DNA from 3 places in the Mesorhizobium album genome. Region 3 is predicted to be linked to each of the others. Evidence: riboswitches for the same ligand, from Rfam matches in the RefSeq annotation. Region 3 holds a riboswitch; each other region holds the start of a gene.

Region 1 (5,336 bases), on a different contig from region 3:
TTCATGGGCGAAGGCGGCCGCCGCGAGGCCGAGAGCACGGACATCAGGCAGGCGCTGAAACTCTACCGCGTTGCCGACGGACTGCTGCTCGGCCTGTTCGCGATCCTGTCGGCGATCGTGATCTATCTGACCATTTCAATCAGCCGCTAAGGTGTGTTGAGAATCAGGTCACCTGAATATCAACATGCCTTAAAACTCGATCCCCTGCTGCGCTTTCACGCCGGCCGCAAAGTGATGCTTGGTCAGCCCCATCTCGGTGACGAGATCGGCGGCCTCTACAAGCAGCGGCTTGGCGTTGCGGCCGGTGACGATGACATGCAAACCCTCGCGGCGGGTCTTCAGCGCCGCAACCACCTTTTCCAGATCGAGGTAATCGTAACGCAGCGCGATGTTGAGCTCGTCAAGCACGACGAGGCTGATCGACGGATCGGCCATCAACTCCAGCGCCTTGGCCCAGGCTGCCTCCGCGGCAGCGATGTCGCGCTTCAGATCCTGCGACTCCCAGGTGAACCCCTCGCCCATCGTGTGCCAGATGACGCGGTCGCCGAAAGCTGCGAAGGCATCCTTTTCGCCGGTGTGCCACTTGCCCTTGATGAACTGGACGACGCCGACGCGCTTGCCGTAGCCGAGCATCCTGAGCGCTAGGCCGAAGGCAGCGGTGGTCTTGCCCTTGCCCGGCCCGGTGTTGACGATCAGCAGCCCCTTCTCGATCGTCTTGCCGGCAACCTCGGCATCCTGCACAGCCTTGCGCTTGGCCATCTTGGCGCGATGGCGTTCGGCATCCTTGTCGTCAATGATCTTGTCGTCGATTTCGGCCATGTCACTTCACCTTGAGCGGCAGCCCCGCGACGATCATCAGTACGCTGTCGGCGACCGCCGCGACCTGCTGGTTGAGCCGCCCGGCGGCGTCGCGGAACCGGCGCGCCAGCACATTGTCCGGCACGATGCCGAGCCCGACTTCGTTCGACACCACGAACCAAGGCCCGCGCGGCCGTGACAGTATATCCGTAAGCCGCCGGCACTCGGCCTCGATATCATGGTCCGCCAGCATATGATTGGTCAGCCACAATGTCAGGCAATCGATCAGCACTGGCTGATGATCAGGCAAAGCCTCGATCGCACCGGTGAGGTCGAGCGGCGCATCGACGGTCACCCAGCTTTCGCTGCGCCGCGCGCGATGCAGCGCGATGCGCTCGCGCATCTCGTCGTCATAGGCTTGCGCGGTGGCGATGTAGACCCAGGGCGACGGGCTTGCCGTCGCCAGGGTCTCGGCATACGCGCTTTTTCCGGAGCGCGCACCGCCGAGGATGAAGGTCAGACGACCCTCTGCGCGATCAGGCAAAGCTGTCGCGCAGGCTGGTCGCCGTGCCGGTGAAGCGGCCGCGCGCCACGCCGGCAATTGCGCCCAGCACCAGCCAGAAAACTAGATCGGTGAGCGTCACCGCGACCACGAACTGATGATGCAGCCCCTCCGGAATCGCCGTCTCGAAACTGTCGGGCTGTGGCGCGCCGATAACGTGCGGCGCCACGATCAGCACAACACCGAGGATCGCCAGCGGCAGCGACTTGCGGAAGGCGATCAGACCGAGACCGACCGCGGTTGCCGCCACTGTCGAAATCCACCAGATCTGGCGCGGCAAAAGCTCGGCCGCGGGCATTGCCGGCAATTCCGGCGGCAGGCCGAGGCCCGGCGCCAGCGTGAACACGGCGAAGCCGGCAAGGCCCCAGAACACGCCCTGCCGCCAGTTGCCGATGCCGCCGGCGAACTCGGAGACGGCGACCAGGATCAGCGCGAAGCCGATGCCGGTGACGATATTGGCGACGACGTTGAAGGCGAAGCGCTCGAAGCCGTCGGCCGGCGCCCAGCCCTCATCCTCGGCCGGCGCAGCCGCTTCGGCCGGCGCCGGAGCCGCACTGCTCATCGCGTTGTCCGCCGGGGCGGCCGAACTCATTGCGTTGTTGCTTGTGCTGGCGGCGGCGTGATCGTGGTGATGACCGCCGCCCGCCTTTTCGTACACTTCCGCCTTCAGGATCAGCGGCACGGTCGCATAGGCCTGCATGCAGGCGAGAACCACGCCCGCCACGAGCCCCGCGATCGCCGCGATGAACACGACGTTGCGAAACAGATTCATGATGTCAGGCCTTGCTCAGTGGCAGGGAAAAGCCATCGAATGGCGATAGTCGTGCGCAGCGTTGTGGACCGCATCGATATGCGAGAAGCCGACGAAGCCGACGACGAAGATGCCGAGCAGCGCGGCCAGGGTCAGCTGCATGATGCGCGACTGCGAGGAGACGGAGGCGCCGAGGGAGACGGAAGCGGTATTCATGTCTTGTCCTTTCGCCCTCCACCCGAGGGCATCGAAGTCAACTTTCCTGTCGCCGGCAGGTCTCCTGGCTCGCGGATCCGCGCCCTTCCCCACCTTCCCGAGGAAAACCCTCAGTGGTTTATGGAGAGGACTACCGCACACAGTTGCGGGGGCAGCCACGGCTTTGGGCAGGAAGTTCGCCCTCACCGCATTCCCTCTTGGCTCCAAAAACGGAACCGACGACGGCGCAGACTATATGCAGAATCGCCGCACCCGGCAAACCAAATTCCGCCATGTCGGAGCGTGATTGCGGCACGCATTGGGAACTAGGAGCCGGCGATCCTTGCGGCGACAAGCTGCTGCAGCCGCCACAGATGGGCGTCGTGGATGCCGCGCGCCTCGAGATTCTTGACAGTATTGTAGAGATAGTCGGCGCCTGACCCCCAATGGCCGCAGGAGGTCGCCAGCCTTTCGACCACCTCGCCTTCGCTGAGCGGGCCGGCATAGGTCGTGCCTTTGCGGTTGAGAACGAAGGCGAGCGCCCGCAACGGCCCCTTGTCGGTTGCGAGTTGCAGCACCCGCGGCCGGTAGCTGGTCGGCTTCAGCGTCATCTCGCGCCGGAAAAGCTTGTCCAGCGCCTCCCGGCGGTCGCCACCGTCCAGCCGGAAGGCGACGCCCTTGCATTGGCCGCCGCGATCCAGCGCCATCATCAGGCCAGGGCTCTCTTTGGTGCCGCGCCAGCGCGTCATCTTCATGCAGAAGGAGCGATGCCAGCCGCGCGCCACGGCGACCCGCTCCTCGACATGTTCGATCTCCGGCTTCCAGATCAGCGAGCCATAGCCGAACAGCCAGAGAGGCTCGGCTGCAGGCAACTCGCCCTCGAACGCATCCAGCATCTCTTCATAGTCGCTGTCGCGGAGATGCTGCGCATCAGGATCGGGCCCTGGGTCCTCGACCGCGCGAAAACAGCGGGCGACCAATTCCTCGGTGAGCGACATCGTTCTTGCAGGCATCCGGTTGCTCCTTCGGCCGCCGGCGAGTTTGCCGACGATAGCGGACCGAGCTTAAGGTCCTCGCATAATCGCCACAATGTGGAAGGCCGGCCAGGTGGCCGATCAAAACGACTTCGGCAGATAGCGCCAGGTGAAGAAGCCGCAGAAGGCGGCCAGCAGGCCGAGAGTGACGAAGACCGAGCCGAGGCCGAAGAAAGAGAGCACCACCGAATAGACCAGCGGCGGCGTCAGCTCGGAAAAGTCGAGGTAGGTGCGGTAGACCGCCGCCATCTGCGCCCTCTCATAGGAACGCACCGAGCGCATGAAGGCGGTCGAGCCAAGCGCATCGAGCGCGATGGTGAAAAGCGCGCTGCACAGCAGGAAGGCGGCGGCGAGCAACGGCTCGGCTTCGCCGACGCCGCCCGCAAGAAGCAGCATGGCCGACATGGCGAAATAGGCGAAGGTCATGGTCCGCCGCCCGCCGAAGCGCTTGCCCGCCTTGCCCCAGAAGATCGCCATGAAGAGCAGCGCATTGCCGGCCGAAACCAGCAGCCCGCCGGCAAGCTTGCCCTCGCCGGTGATCACCATGAACAGCGGGCCATAGACGAAGAAGGTCGTCCAGAAGCAGGAGCGGCCGAAGGCGATCAGCCAGGCGAGACGCAGCCTCGGCTGCGCGATGAAGCGACCGATATTGGCGAGCGGATTGGCCGGCCGGCTCTTGCCGGGGCGGATCGACGGGTTGTCGGCCAGCCGGTAGGTCCAGAACAGCGCAAGCAGCGCCAGCGCGAAGGCCACGACCGCGCCATGCGCGGCATAGATGCCGAAGCGGGTGTAGATGAAGACGCCGAGCGTCGGCCCGCCAGTCCAGGCAAACATCGACCAAGCTATGCGCAGCGATTCCGCCTGCATGAAGTCGGTCTTGCGGATGTGGTCCATGATGTAGAGGTTGAGCGTGATCGACAGCGCGCTCGCTCCCATGACGCGGCACAGCATTCCGGCGAGTTGTCCTGCCAGCGTGTGGGTGACGAAGAACACCGAACCGAGCGCCAGCATCAGGCAGCCGGCGGTGTAAACCCAGCGCCGGGCGAAGCGACGGATCAGCATCGGCATGAACAGCGTCACCGAAAGCCCGAGCAGCGACACGATGGTGTAGAGGATCGAGACGATCTGCTCGTTGTGCAGGATCTCGTAGGCCTGGATCGGGATGACGCTGGAGATCGTGGCTCGGGCGAAGGATTCGACCGCGTAGAGCGAGGCGAAGGTGCGCACGTCGGCCGGCCTGAGCGCCGGAAGCCAGATCGGATGGCGCACATGGGTGGACATCGGCCCTCCGAAAGTGAATCGCCCGCCAAATCTGGCCGGACCGGTAAACAAGGGGTAGCAGGAAACCGACTCCGAGAAGCCGAAAAGCGAAGCCGGCCAAAGGCTTTCCGCCACTGGCCTAAAGCGGCTTGCCATGCCGCCGGGGCTGCCGCCGCCGATCCGCCTCTCTGTTGTTCGCCCGAACCGTGATAGTCGTTTGGCACGACTGAATCGGATTGCGAGATCATGAGCCTTCAAACGACGAGCGACCCTGTTCAGGACGCACCGAAGCACAGACGCATCGCCGCCATCGACATCATGCGCGCCATCGCGCTGATCGCGATGGCGAGCTATCACTTCACCTGGGATCTCGAGAATTTCGGCTACACCGCGCCAGGCCTGACCGCTTTCGGATGGTGGAAGCTTTACGCCCGCAGCATCGCCTCGACCTTCCTGTTCCTGGTCGGCGTTAGCCTGTTCCTGGCGCATGGCCGAAAGATCCGCTGGCCGAGCTTTTGGAAACGTTTTGCCATGGTCGCGGTTGCGGCGATCGCCATCTCGGCCGTCACCTATATCGCCACGCCGGACGGCTTCATCTTCTTCGGAATCCTGCATGAGATCACGCTGGCGAGCCTGCTCGGCCTCGCCTTCCTCAGGCTGCCGGCGCTGCTGACGGCGATTGTCGCGGCGGCCGTTATTGCGGCGCCCTACTACCTGCGGTCGGAATTCTTCGACC
Region 2 (5,336 bases), on a different contig from region 3:
AGCAACCGCCTTGGTCCTTCGCGAGAACCGTCGCGGTCGTGGTGCCGTCGGCGGCCATCGGCTCAACATCGGTTGAAAAATTGGTAACAGTGAACACGGAATGAACCGCCCCATGTTGGAGCGCCGCGCGTTCGAAGGTTGGTTCGCTCGGGATCAGCGGCTGCTATAAATCCAATGGATGGAGAAGAATGGCTTCAGGACAGCGCCTCGCGGCAAGTACCATGAAGAACATGCTTCCACAACGCGATCAGAAGTTTTCTCCCGAACGGCATTGATGCCAGCTTGCTAGGCAAATGTCGGGCAAAGGCACCCGTCGCGGCCGCTGCTGCTCACGCGTTTACGGGTCACAGGGGCCGCGCGAGCTCAGCCTGCTGTTTCTCCCGCATGGCGCATGCTGCCGCAACCATGTTAATGAGGGCAGGGCGGACCTCCTCCCATTTGCGAGTTTTGAGGCCGCAGTCCGGATTTATCCACAGTTGACCATCGGAGAGTCGCTCGCGGGCAAGCATGACGAGCTCCGAAATCTCGGCGACTTCCGGAATGCGCGGTGAGTGGATGTCATAGACTCCGGGACCGATTTCGTTCGGATATTTAGAGCTCGTAAAGGCGTCCAGCAGTTCCATTGCCGAGCGCGATGTCTCAATCGAAATTACATCCGCGTCCAGCTCAGCGATCGCGTCGATGATCTCGTTGAACTCCGAATAGCACATGTGGGTATGGATCTGAGTCGAGTCCTTTACACCTGTTGAAGCGATCCGGAAGCATTCGACCGACCAGTCAAGATAGACCTTCCAGTCGCACTTGCGCAGCGGCAAGCCTTCGCGAAACGCGGCCTCGTCGATCTGGATCATCCTTGCGCCTGATCTTTCGAGGTCCGTCACTTCATCGCGAACAGCGAGCGCGATCTGGCGGCAGACCTCGGAGCGGGGTACGTCGTCGCGAACAAAAGACCAATTGAGAATGGTCACTGGGCCTGTAAGCATTCCCTTGACAGGCTTTTGCGTAAGCGACTGGGCGAATTGCCACCAGCGCACAGTCATCGGATTGGGGCGCGATACGTCGCCGAAGATGATGGGGGGACGCACGTAGCGCGACCCATAGCTCTGCACCCAGGCATGTTCGGTGAAGGCGAAGCCGGAAAGTTGCTCGCCGAAATGCTGTACCATGTCGTTTCGTTCGAACTCGCCATGCACCAGCACGTCCAGCCCGATCTCGTCCTGCCAGCGAATAGCAGCCTCGATCTCCTTCTTCAGAAAGGTTTCGTAGTCGACATAGCTGAGCCGGCCCTTCGCGTGAGCGGAACGCGCCTTGCGCACCTGAGGCGTCTGCGGAAAGGATCCAATGGTCGTCGTCGGGAACGGCGGCAGGCCGAGCGTGCGGGCCTGGACCCTGGAACGCTCGGCAAATGCGCTCTTTCGTTGCTTCATGGCGCTTTTGATGTCGGCGATCCGCCCTTCAACGAGCGGGTCATGGACCTTCGTGGATGTTGCGCGAGTCGCGGCAGCCTCGGTAGAAGCTTTCAACTCGCCAGCCACGGCGTCTTTACCTTGGGACAAGCCCGAGCCAGGATGACCAACTCGTCGGTCTTCTGGGCCGCGAAGGCGAGCCACGACCTGATGTTCGCATCCAGTGCCGTCTCCATACGCAAGTCGATCGGCACATGCAGCATCGAGCACGAAGGCGCGATCTCGACTCGATCCAAGGGCCAGCCCGCGACGATCGGCTTGATGCGGTCGAGAATGGCAGTGAGGTTCGCGCGCCAGACGTTGCGGCCATTGATCAAGCCAAGCGATAACACCAGATCCTTGGGCGCGAGCCGACCAGCCGTCTCCAACTGTTCGGGAGCATGGGAGAGATCAAGATGCAGGCCGGCCACGGGCAGCGATATCGCTGTCTCGAGATTGTCTCCCAGCGGCCCGAAATAGGTAGCCAGCATGATCTTCAATGCGATACCCCGATGGTTGGGGCGTGGGGGACAATGAAGGCGCCAGTAGGCCGGTACGAACGCCGGGCTGCAGCGGCCACCGAGACACCCCGCCCGTGGACAATAGTTCGCCGTGGCAGGTCTCCTGGCTCAGGGGTCATCGCCTCTACCCGCCTTCCCGAGGCTGTTCGCCTCAGTGACATGAGTGGGGTCGGCTCGCCTCTAACAGTTGCGGGGGCAGCGCCGGCATCGCACCGGCTTCTTAGCTCCGCTGCGGCAGCGCCGTACGGAGAACCATGGCTTGGACACAATCACAGCAGTCCGCTCTTTTGTCAATCTCGCATAAAGAAATCTTTATGTCATTATGTGGACGCGCTTTGTACCGTCGCAGTGATTTCCAAGCCGCGTGGAGGGACGAACAAGGGGCGTTTGGATCGTGAATATGTTTAGTTCGGCAGGCGGTAAGGCAGATTGGCTAGATGAAGCCAGACCTTGCCCGCTGCAGGTGGCCGGGCCAAATCGGCAAATGGGCGCTGTGCAGAACTGTGCCAGACGGTGCGATCCGGCTCGGCTGCGCAAGGGTTGCAGGGCCTTTGGTCGGACCGATTTGGCGGAAGGGCAGGGTGGCGCCCCCAGCAGAACTGCGAGGCTAGAATAGGTCTCTTGCTGGAGTACGCCAATGTGGGCGTCCGCGCGCCAACTGATATCAAGATCCCCTGAAACCGGTAAGTGGCCCCAACCCGTTTCCGCGTTCCGGTAACTAGACTGGAACGCCAAGAGGAAAACCGCCCTCAACGGGATGCACGTGCGACATTTCGATTTGCCCGCGCTTTCCTAAACAGCTTTCACTAGGAGGAAGGAAGCTAGTCCTTGGCACGCCCCTACAGCAGCCCGGCTTGCTCGGCCTCGCGGCGCAGGTTCTGGCGCGGGCGCGGGCCGATCTGCTGGATCACCAGGCCGGCGGCCAGCGAGCCGAGATCGCCGCACTCCTTGAGGCTGCGTCCGGTCGTGTAGCCGTAAAGGAAGCCGGCGGCATAGAGGTCGCCGGCGCCGGTCGTGTCGACCAATTGCTCGATCGCCGTCGCCTCGATGGTGACGGTCTCGTCGCCGCGCACGATGACCGAGCCTTTCTCAGAACGGGTGACGGCGGCTATTCTGCAGTCCTTGCGGATGGCGGCCAACGCCTCCTCGAACGAGGAGGTCTCGTAGAGAGACTTGATCTCGTGGCTGTTGGCAAAGATGATGTCGACGGTGCCGCAGCGCATCAGCTCGAGGAACTCGTCGCGATAGCGGTCGACGCAGAAGGAATCCGATAGCGTCATCGACACTTCGCGGCCGGCGGCATGCGCCAGCCTCGCGGTCTGCCGGATCGCTTCCTTGGCGCGCGGCGGATCCCACAGATAGCCTTCGAAATAGGTGACCCTGGCGCCGGCGGCCTTGTCGGCCTCGACGTCCTCCGGCCCGAGTTCGATGCAGGCGCCGAGATAGGTGTTCATCGAACGCTCGCCATCCGGCGTGACGAAGATCATCGAGCGCGCCGTCGGCGGCTCGCCCTGGAGCGGCCTGGTGTCGAAGGCCACACCCTGGGCATGGATATCGTGGGTGTAGATTTCGCCGAGCGCGTCGTTCGACACCTTGCCGAAGAAGGCGGCGCGGCCGCCGAAGCTCGCGACACCCGCCGCCGTGTTGCCGGCGCTGCCGCCCGAAGCCTCGATCGCCGGCCCCATGCGGCTGTAAAGCAGCTCGGCGCGCCTGGTGTCGATGAGGTTCATCGCGCCCTTGATGATGCCGTTGGTCTCGAGAAAAGCCTCGTCGCACTGGGCGATGATGTCGACAATGGCATTGCCGATGCAAAGCACGTCATATTCCGGCATCAAAGTCTCCGCCAACGACTGCCGGCTTTCTGCCACGCCGGCCGGGCGCGCGATCAGTTGGGATGGGCTTTCAACATGCCAATCTATTCGGCACGAGTCTCGCGGCGCTGAGAGCCTTGCATCGCGCCGTAGGTGCCAGCCTCTCCCAGGTAGACTCACCCGAAGTGCTCATAGGTCGCGGCTTTGTGACCCGAAATAAATGCACCCGGCTTGACCTCGCTGCCCTCAAACAGGCTTGGGATTCCTACCACTTTTAGCGAATTGGTATTGCAAAGCCTCTGTGAATTTTATGGAAGGATCTCTTACGATGCTCAACCGAAACGCAACGCTATGGCGGAGACGATCCGAGGTGGTAGCGGGGCTGATGGTGCCGCGCGACGGGGCGTGCGAGACGGCTATTTGACCGGTTTGCACTCCGCCGTCTGGCTGGTCTCAGTTGATTAACCGTGTTGTGAAGCAGATGACAGGTGCCGACCTTGCCCCGTTAGACAGAGCGCGCGGAGGCCCGAGAGGGATTGCTGGCTTGACGGTGCAGCGCCTGCAAAATCACGCGACTGGCGCGACCATTTCCGGTCAATCTCGCGAACGCGGCAGCGCGATAGGAAAATTCCTACTCTGCTGCCGCTCAGGCGCAACAGTCCTTGTTAGGCGGAGGCTTGTCGGGCGGCTGTGGGATGTTCCAGATATGCACCATCGATGGCTTTCTGGCCTCGACAGTCAGATACGAGGCGTAAGCCTTCACTCGTCTAATCCCTGGCCTCCACGGCATTTCCGACCTTGGGTTTACGCCAGCGACGTCGATCAAATGGGAACATAATGTAATCCCGCACGGTCAGCGGCTCGGGCTGGTTTCGCATGCCAACCTCCGGCCACTCATTCTTTTTTGGCCAGTATGCCGTTAGAAAAATCGTATCCCAGAGGGTTGTGAAAAACCCATAGTTTCGGTGCCGGTGATGCGGTTCCATCGAGTGGTGGATGCGGTGGAATTTGTTGTCGCCAATAATGTATCGAAGCGGCCCAAGATTGATGCGGGTACTAGAGTGCGAAAGATGGGCCTGGAACGTAATCAGCGTCATGGCAACGATGGGCACCACGCCAGATTCAAAATGGATCAGAGCGAGTGGCAGTGCTACCAGCGCTGCGTAAACAAGGGGTTCGGAGATGTGATGATTGCAATTCCATGCCGTCAATTCGCGGATCGAGTGGTGCGTAGCGTGAAGCCGCCAGAGGAATGGAACAGCATGCTGAGCGCGGTGCATCCAATAATAAAAGAAATCGCCAGCAATCGCGACTAAAACCCCGGAAAGGACCGCCAATCCACTGGCGACGATTGCGTTGTCAGAGTGGAGCAAGGTTGCGAAATTGATCGTTACCAGCGGCTTTATTCCTAACCAGGCCAGACCAACAGCGAAGAAGTGCCAAACAAACGCACCCAACCCGAGCCGAATAAGCCAATTCCGCACGCCGCGAGCGTATGAGGCAAGACTGTATCGATAGGCCGGAACGGTGAACTCCAGCGCGGCGCAAATGGTGGCGAA
Region 3 (5,336 bases):
ACTTTGGCATGGCGGGCGACGCTGTCGATCCAGAGATCGACCGACATCGGATGGCGCAGATCGCGCAACGCGGCCAGCCGCATCGACGGCAGCCGTTCGGCGTCAGTCTTCCAGGCTGCGGCCAGTCCGGCGAGATCGCTGTCGGTGAAGGACAGCGCCACGACATCCGCAGGCGTCTGCCTGAGATCGATCGGCTCGGCGAGATCGTCGAGCGAGGAGGATGTCGTGGTGAGGATATGCATCGCTTTTCGCGTTGGCCTCAGCCGGCAAGGATACGCTCGACCGCCGGGCGGTTCAGCCCCTTGAGCCCGATGACGACGAGCCGCGAGCGGCGGTCGTCCTCAGCCGTCCAGGCGCGGTCGTAATAGTGGTTGACGCGCGGGCCGACGGCCTGGAGCAGCAGCCGCATAGGCTTGTCCCCGACCTCGACGAAGCCTTTGACGCGCAGCACGTTTTCCTGCTCGGCGGCAAGGGCGACGCGCTTTGCCAGCTCGTCCGGATGCGAAATCGATGGGATATCGATAACGAAGGAGTCAAAATCGTCATGCTCGTGGTCGAGCTCGTCGTCGTGATGCGTCTTGCGGTTCTCGATATCGTCCTCGACGGCGAGGCCGAGGCCGAGCAGCACCGACGGATCGACCTTGCCGTGCGTGGTCGGCACGACCTTCACGGCGCGCGCTACATGCTCGCCGATGACGGCATTGGCACGGGCCGAGCCCGCCGCATCCATCAGGTCGCTCTTCGACAGGATGATCAGGTCGGCGCAGGCGATCTGGTCCTCGAACACCTCCTCGACCGGATCGTCATGGTCGAGCGAATCGTCCGCGGCGCGCTGCGCCTGCAGGGCGTCCATATCGGAGGCGACGCGGCCGTCGGCCAGTGCCGGGCCATCGACCACGGCGATGACGCCATCGACCGTCACGCGGCTCTTCACTGTCGGCCACTGGAAAGCCTGGACGAGCGGCTTCGGCAAAGCGAGGCCGGAGGTCTCGATCAGGATGTGGTCGACCTTCGGCGTGCGCGACAGGATCTGATCGAGCGCCGGCACGAAATCGTCGGCGACGGTGCAGCAGATGCAGCCATTGGCGAGCTCGACGATGTTTTCCTCCGGGCAGGTGTCGATGCCGCAGCCTTTCAGGATCTCGCCGTCGATGCCGACATCGCCGAACTCGTTTACGATGATCGCCAGCCGCTTGCCCTTGGAATTTTCGAGCAGGTTGCGGATCAGCGTCGTCTTGCCGGCGCCGAGAAAGCCGGTGACGACGGTGCAGGGAACACGGGAGAAGTTGCCGGACGAATCTGGGGCGTTCATGGTCAGTCTTTCAGCATGTCGAGGGGAGGGACGCGGGCAACCAGGCCACGCTTGAGGGAATCTGGCCGGCCACGCCAGGGAATGAGGCCGTCGGTCGAGGTAGCAAAGAGTTTTGCGCCGGCGACGAGATCTGGGCCGCTGGTCGTGTCCAAGTCGCCGAAGACGTAGCTCCAGCAGCCGTCGCGAAGCAGTGCGGCGCTCAGGCGGCGCTTGCAGTTGCCGAGGCATTCGACGGTGCGGATGCGGATCTCCTGGCCCGAAGCGGCGCGGCGTGCGTCCGCGGCAAGGAGTGTGCCTGCGCGCGGATGCGCGTCCGAGCCGGTTTCGTCGCGGCAAGAGGAGCAGACGATGACGGTTACTTCCGCCAACGCGTAGCCGGGCTCGGATGGAATGTCCGCGATATTAGCCGGAAGACTGTCGTTGCGATCCAAAACCAGGCTCCTTGCCCGGAAAACCCGCCGGACGATCGGATACTTAAAGTCTCAGACGGCAGGTCTCCTGGCTCGCGGGTCATCGCCTTGGCGCCGCCTTCCCGGGAATATCCCAGTGGCTTTCGGCTGAGGCTCATCGCTCACAGTTGCGGGGACAGCCGCGGATTTGGGCTTTTTGCCCGCACCGCATTCCCTCTTGGCTCCTCCCTTTGCCGGGAGAAGACCGTCTGTGGCGGATTTAGGCTTAGAGCTATCCGGCTGTCAACGCGCGGCTACGACACCGAAATGTCGGCCAGCGCCGGGCCGAGGTCGCCGGCCGGCGCGACTTCGATGCGCTCCAATCCAAGCCAGCCCTGCATCTGCTTCAGTTCCTCGACGAGCTGCGCGGCCGTCTCCGGCGGCGCTCCGGCCTCAGCATAGGCGGCGTGGACACGGAGAACACTTGCAGGGCGGTCGGCTCTCAGATCGACACGGGCGACGATCCGGTCGCCAAGGAGGAAGGGCAGCACGTAATAGCCATACTGGCGCTTTTCGGCCGGCGTATAGATCTCGATGCGGTAGCGGAAGCCGAACAGCTTTTCCGTCCGAGTGCGCTCGAAGACGACGGGATCGAAAGGAGCAAGCAGGGCACGCGCCGCGATCCGGCGCGGAAAGCGGGCATCCTTGTGGAGATAGGCGGTCTTATCCCAACCTTCGACGCGCACCGGCAGCAGCTCGCCCGCCTCGACCAGTTCCTCGATGCGGTCTTTGGTGTCGCCCGGCGCCAGGCGGAAATAGTCGCGCAGGTCGCCATACGTGGCGATGCCATGGGCGCGCGCGGACATGCGCAGCAATTCGCGGTGCGCGTCCTCGACGGAGGGCACGGGCAGATCCAGCACAGACTGTGGCAGAACACGCTCCGGCAGATCGTAATAGCGCTCGAAGCCGCGCCGGTAGGCGGTGGTGATGCGCCCGGCCCAGAACAGCCATTCGAAGGCATGCTTGGCCTCGCTCCACCCCCACCAGCCGCCGTTGCCCTTGTGGCCTTCGATGTCGGAGGCGGCGATCGGTCCGCGTTCGGCTACCTCTTTATAAATCTCGTCGATCATCTCCTTGCGCTCGCGGCCCCACTTGGCGAGGCCGAGATACATCTCCTCGCCGCGTTCGGCGCGCTGCATGCGCCAGCGCATCAGCGGATAGGTCTCAACCGGCAGGAAAGAGGCTTCATGCGCCCAATATTCGAAGACGGCGCGCTTGCGGGTGCGTGCGGCATTGTCGAGCAGCGCCAGCGGGTAAGGGCCGAGACGCGAATAGAGCGGCATGTAATGGGCGCGCACCACCGCGCTGACAGAATCGATCTGGAGCAGGCCGGTCCGGGAGAGCACGCGGGCGAGGTGCCGGCGGTTGGGCTCGCCGGCCGGGCGAGGGTCGGTGAAGCCCTGCGCACCGAGCGCGATGCGCCTGGCCATGGCGAGCGAAATCGTTTCCTTCATCAGGCTATCCCGTTACCCCTGATCCTTTGCCGGCATTTCCAGCGGGCGATTCATGTCATGCTAGCAGGCAAATGGCGGGAGATATGTCAGGAGAGAAAAGTGGAGTAAAAAACGAAGGAAATCAAACAGGAGCGGATCGGACCAGTTTCTTCGGATATGGCGCCCAGGGCCGGATTTTGAACAAGGTTTGACTTGCGTCGCTGAAACCGCTGCGCTAACCCTCGCCGCGTCGCAGCATAGGCCACCTAAAACGGTTCAGCGGTTAATCTGTCACGCTTCCGCATTAGAGTCCGTTGCTGTAATCAAAGTGAATTGGCCGCCAACGGAAAGCCGCCGCATGAGCGCACTCCTAAGTTCGTATCTGCCCATCGTCCTCTTCATCGCAGTGGCGATGGTCGTCGGTCTGGCGCTGATCATAGCGCCGTTCCTGGTGGCCTACCGCAGCCCCGACCCGGAAAAGCTTTCCGCCTATGAATGCGGGTTCAACTCGTTCGACGACGCCCGCATGAAATTCGACATCCGCTTCTATCTGGTGTCGATCCTGTTCATCATCTTCGATCTTGAGGTCGCCTTCCTGTTTCCGTGGGCGGTGTCCTTCTCCAAGGTCGGCATGCTCGGCTTCTGGTCAATGATGGTGTTCCTGGCGGTGCTGACCGTCGGCTTTGCCTATGAATGGAAAAAAGGAGCGCTGGAATGGGATTGAACGACAGTTCAGGCACCCTCGTCGCGCCGAAGCCCAAGGGCATCATCGACCCCAACACCGGCAGGCCGGTGGGGGAGGACGATCCCTTCTTCCTCGAAATCAACAATGAGCTGGCAGACAAGGGTTTCCTCGTCACCTCGACTGAAGCGCTGATCACCTGGGCGCGCAGCGGCTCGCTGATGTTCATGACTTTCGGTCTCGCCTGCTGCGCGGTCGAGATGATCCACACCTCGATGCCGCGCTACGACAGCGAGCGCTTCGGCGTCGCGCCGCGGGCGTCTCCGCGCCAGTCCGACATCATGATCGTCGCCGGCACGCTGACCAACAAGATGGCGCCGGCGCTGCGCAAGGTCTACGACCAGATGCCGGAGCCGCGCTACGTCATCTCGATGGGCTCTTGTGCCAATGGCGGCGGCTACTACCATTATTCCTATTCGGTGGTGCGCGGCTGCGACCGCATCGTACCGGTCGACATCTATGTACCCGGCTGCCCGCCGAGCGCGGAAGCGCTGCTCTACGGCATTCTTCTGTTGCAGAAGAAGATCCGCCGCACCGGCACGATCGAACGGTGAACCAATGGCCCTGGCGTTGAACGAACTCTCCACCTATCTCGGCGAGAAGCTGGCCGGCCGCATCGGCGAAACGGTGCTTGCCTATGGCGAGCTGACGGTTTCGATCGAGCCCGGCAACCTGATCGAGGTGGCGACCTTCCTGCGCGACGATCCGCGCTGCCAGTTCATCTCGATCATCGACGTCTGCGGCGCGGACTATCCGTCGCGGGCCAAGCGCTTCGATGTCGTGTATCACCTTCTGTCGCCGAAGCAGAATGGGCGCATCCGGCTCAAGGTTCAGGCTGACGAGGAGACGCTGGTGCCGTCGCTGACCGCCGTCTATCCCGGTGCCGACTGGTACGAGCGCGAAACCTACGATCTCTATGGCGTGCTCTTCTCCGGCCATCCGGATCTGCGCCGTATCCTCACCGACTACGGTTTTGACGGGCATCCGCTGCGTAAGGATTTCCCGCTGACCGGCTTCGTCGAAGTGCGCTACGACGACGAGGCCAAGCGGGTGATCTACGAGCCGGTCGAGCTCAAGCAGGAATTCCGCAATTTCGATTTTCTTTCTCCTTGGGAAGGGACGGACTACGTCCTACCGGGGGACGAAAAAGCCAAGACGAATTGAGGCGCCAGAATGGCTGAGACCTCCGTCCGCAATTTCAACATTAACTTTGGGCCTCAACACCCTGCAGCGCATGGCGTTTTGAGGTTGGTGCTTGAGCTCGACGGCGAGGTGGTCGACCGCGTCGATCCGCATATCGGCCTGCTCCATCGCGGCACCGAGAAGCTGATCGAGGCCAAGACCTATCTGCAGGCCGTGCCCTATCTCGACCGGCTCGACTATTGCGCGCCGATGAACCA

Evidence for each region. Region 3 has a riboswitch for cobalamin ahead of RFN28_RS23115 (DUF1636 family protein). Riboswitches for the same ligand answer to the same signal wherever they lie in the genome.
Region 1: another riboswitch for cobalamin. It lies ahead of RFN28_RS06710 (CbtB domain-containing protein); the one in region 3 lies ahead of RFN28_RS23115 (DUF1636 family protein).
Region 2: another riboswitch for cobalamin. It lies ahead of metE (5-methyltetrahydropteroyltriglutamate--homocysteine S-methyltransferase); the one in region 3 lies ahead of RFN28_RS23115 (DUF1636 family protein).

What each region holds. Positions count from the first base shown of each region.
Region 1 is NZ_JAVIIW010000005.1:214,294-219,629, forward strand. Features, by position in the region: gene cbiB (adenosylcobinamide-phosphate synthase CbiB) at 1-150, shown strand, start outside; gene cobO (cob(I)yrinic acid a,c-diamide adenosyltransferase) at 190-819, opposite strand; gene cobU (bifunctional adenosylcobinamide kinase/adenosylcobinamide-phosphate guanylyltransferase) at 821-1,342, opposite strand; gene RFN28_RS06705 (CbtA family protein) at 1,335-2,132, opposite strand; gene RFN28_RS06710 (CbtB domain-containing protein) at 2,148-2,327, opposite strand; cobalamin riboswitch at 2,365-2,562, opposite strand; gene RFN28_RS06715 (gamma-glutamylcyclotransferase) at 2,633-3,319, opposite strand; gene RFN28_RS06720 (MFS transporter) at 3,422-4,621, opposite strand; gene RFN28_RS06725 (heparan-alpha-glucosaminide N-acetyltransferase) at 4,847-5,336, shown strand, end outside.
Region 2 is NZ_JAVIIW010000024.1:4,797-10,132, forward strand. Features, by position in the region: partial or broken gene RFN28_RS20180 (TCP-1/cpn60 chaperonin family protein) at 1-55, opposite strand, end outside; partial or broken gene metE (5-methyltetrahydropteroyltriglutamate--homocysteine S-methyltransferase) at 345-1,945, opposite strand; cobalamin riboswitch at 2,043-2,238, opposite strand; gene RFN28_RS20190 (adenosine kinase) at 2,806-3,798, opposite strand; gene RFN28_RS20195 (sterol desaturase family protein) at 4,545-5,336, opposite strand, start outside.
Region 3 is NZ_JAVIIW010000030.1:50,058-55,393, forward strand. Features, by position in the region: gene cobN (cobaltochelatase subunit CobN) at 1-242, opposite strand, end outside; gene cobW (cobalamin biosynthesis protein CobW) at 260-1,312, opposite strand; gene RFN28_RS23115 (DUF1636 family protein) at 1,315-1,743, opposite strand; cobalamin riboswitch at 1,784-1,986, opposite strand; gene RFN28_RS23120 (winged helix-turn-helix domain-containing protein) at 2,016-3,215, opposite strand; gene RFN28_RS23125 (NADH-quinone oxidoreductase subunit A) at 3,553-3,918, shown strand; gene RFN28_RS23130 (NuoB/complex I 20 kDa subunit family protein) at 3,909-4,490, shown strand; gene RFN28_RS23135 (NADH-quinone oxidoreductase subunit C) at 4,495-5,100, shown strand; gene RFN28_RS23140 (NADH-quinone oxidoreductase subunit D) at 5,110-5,336, shown strand, end outside.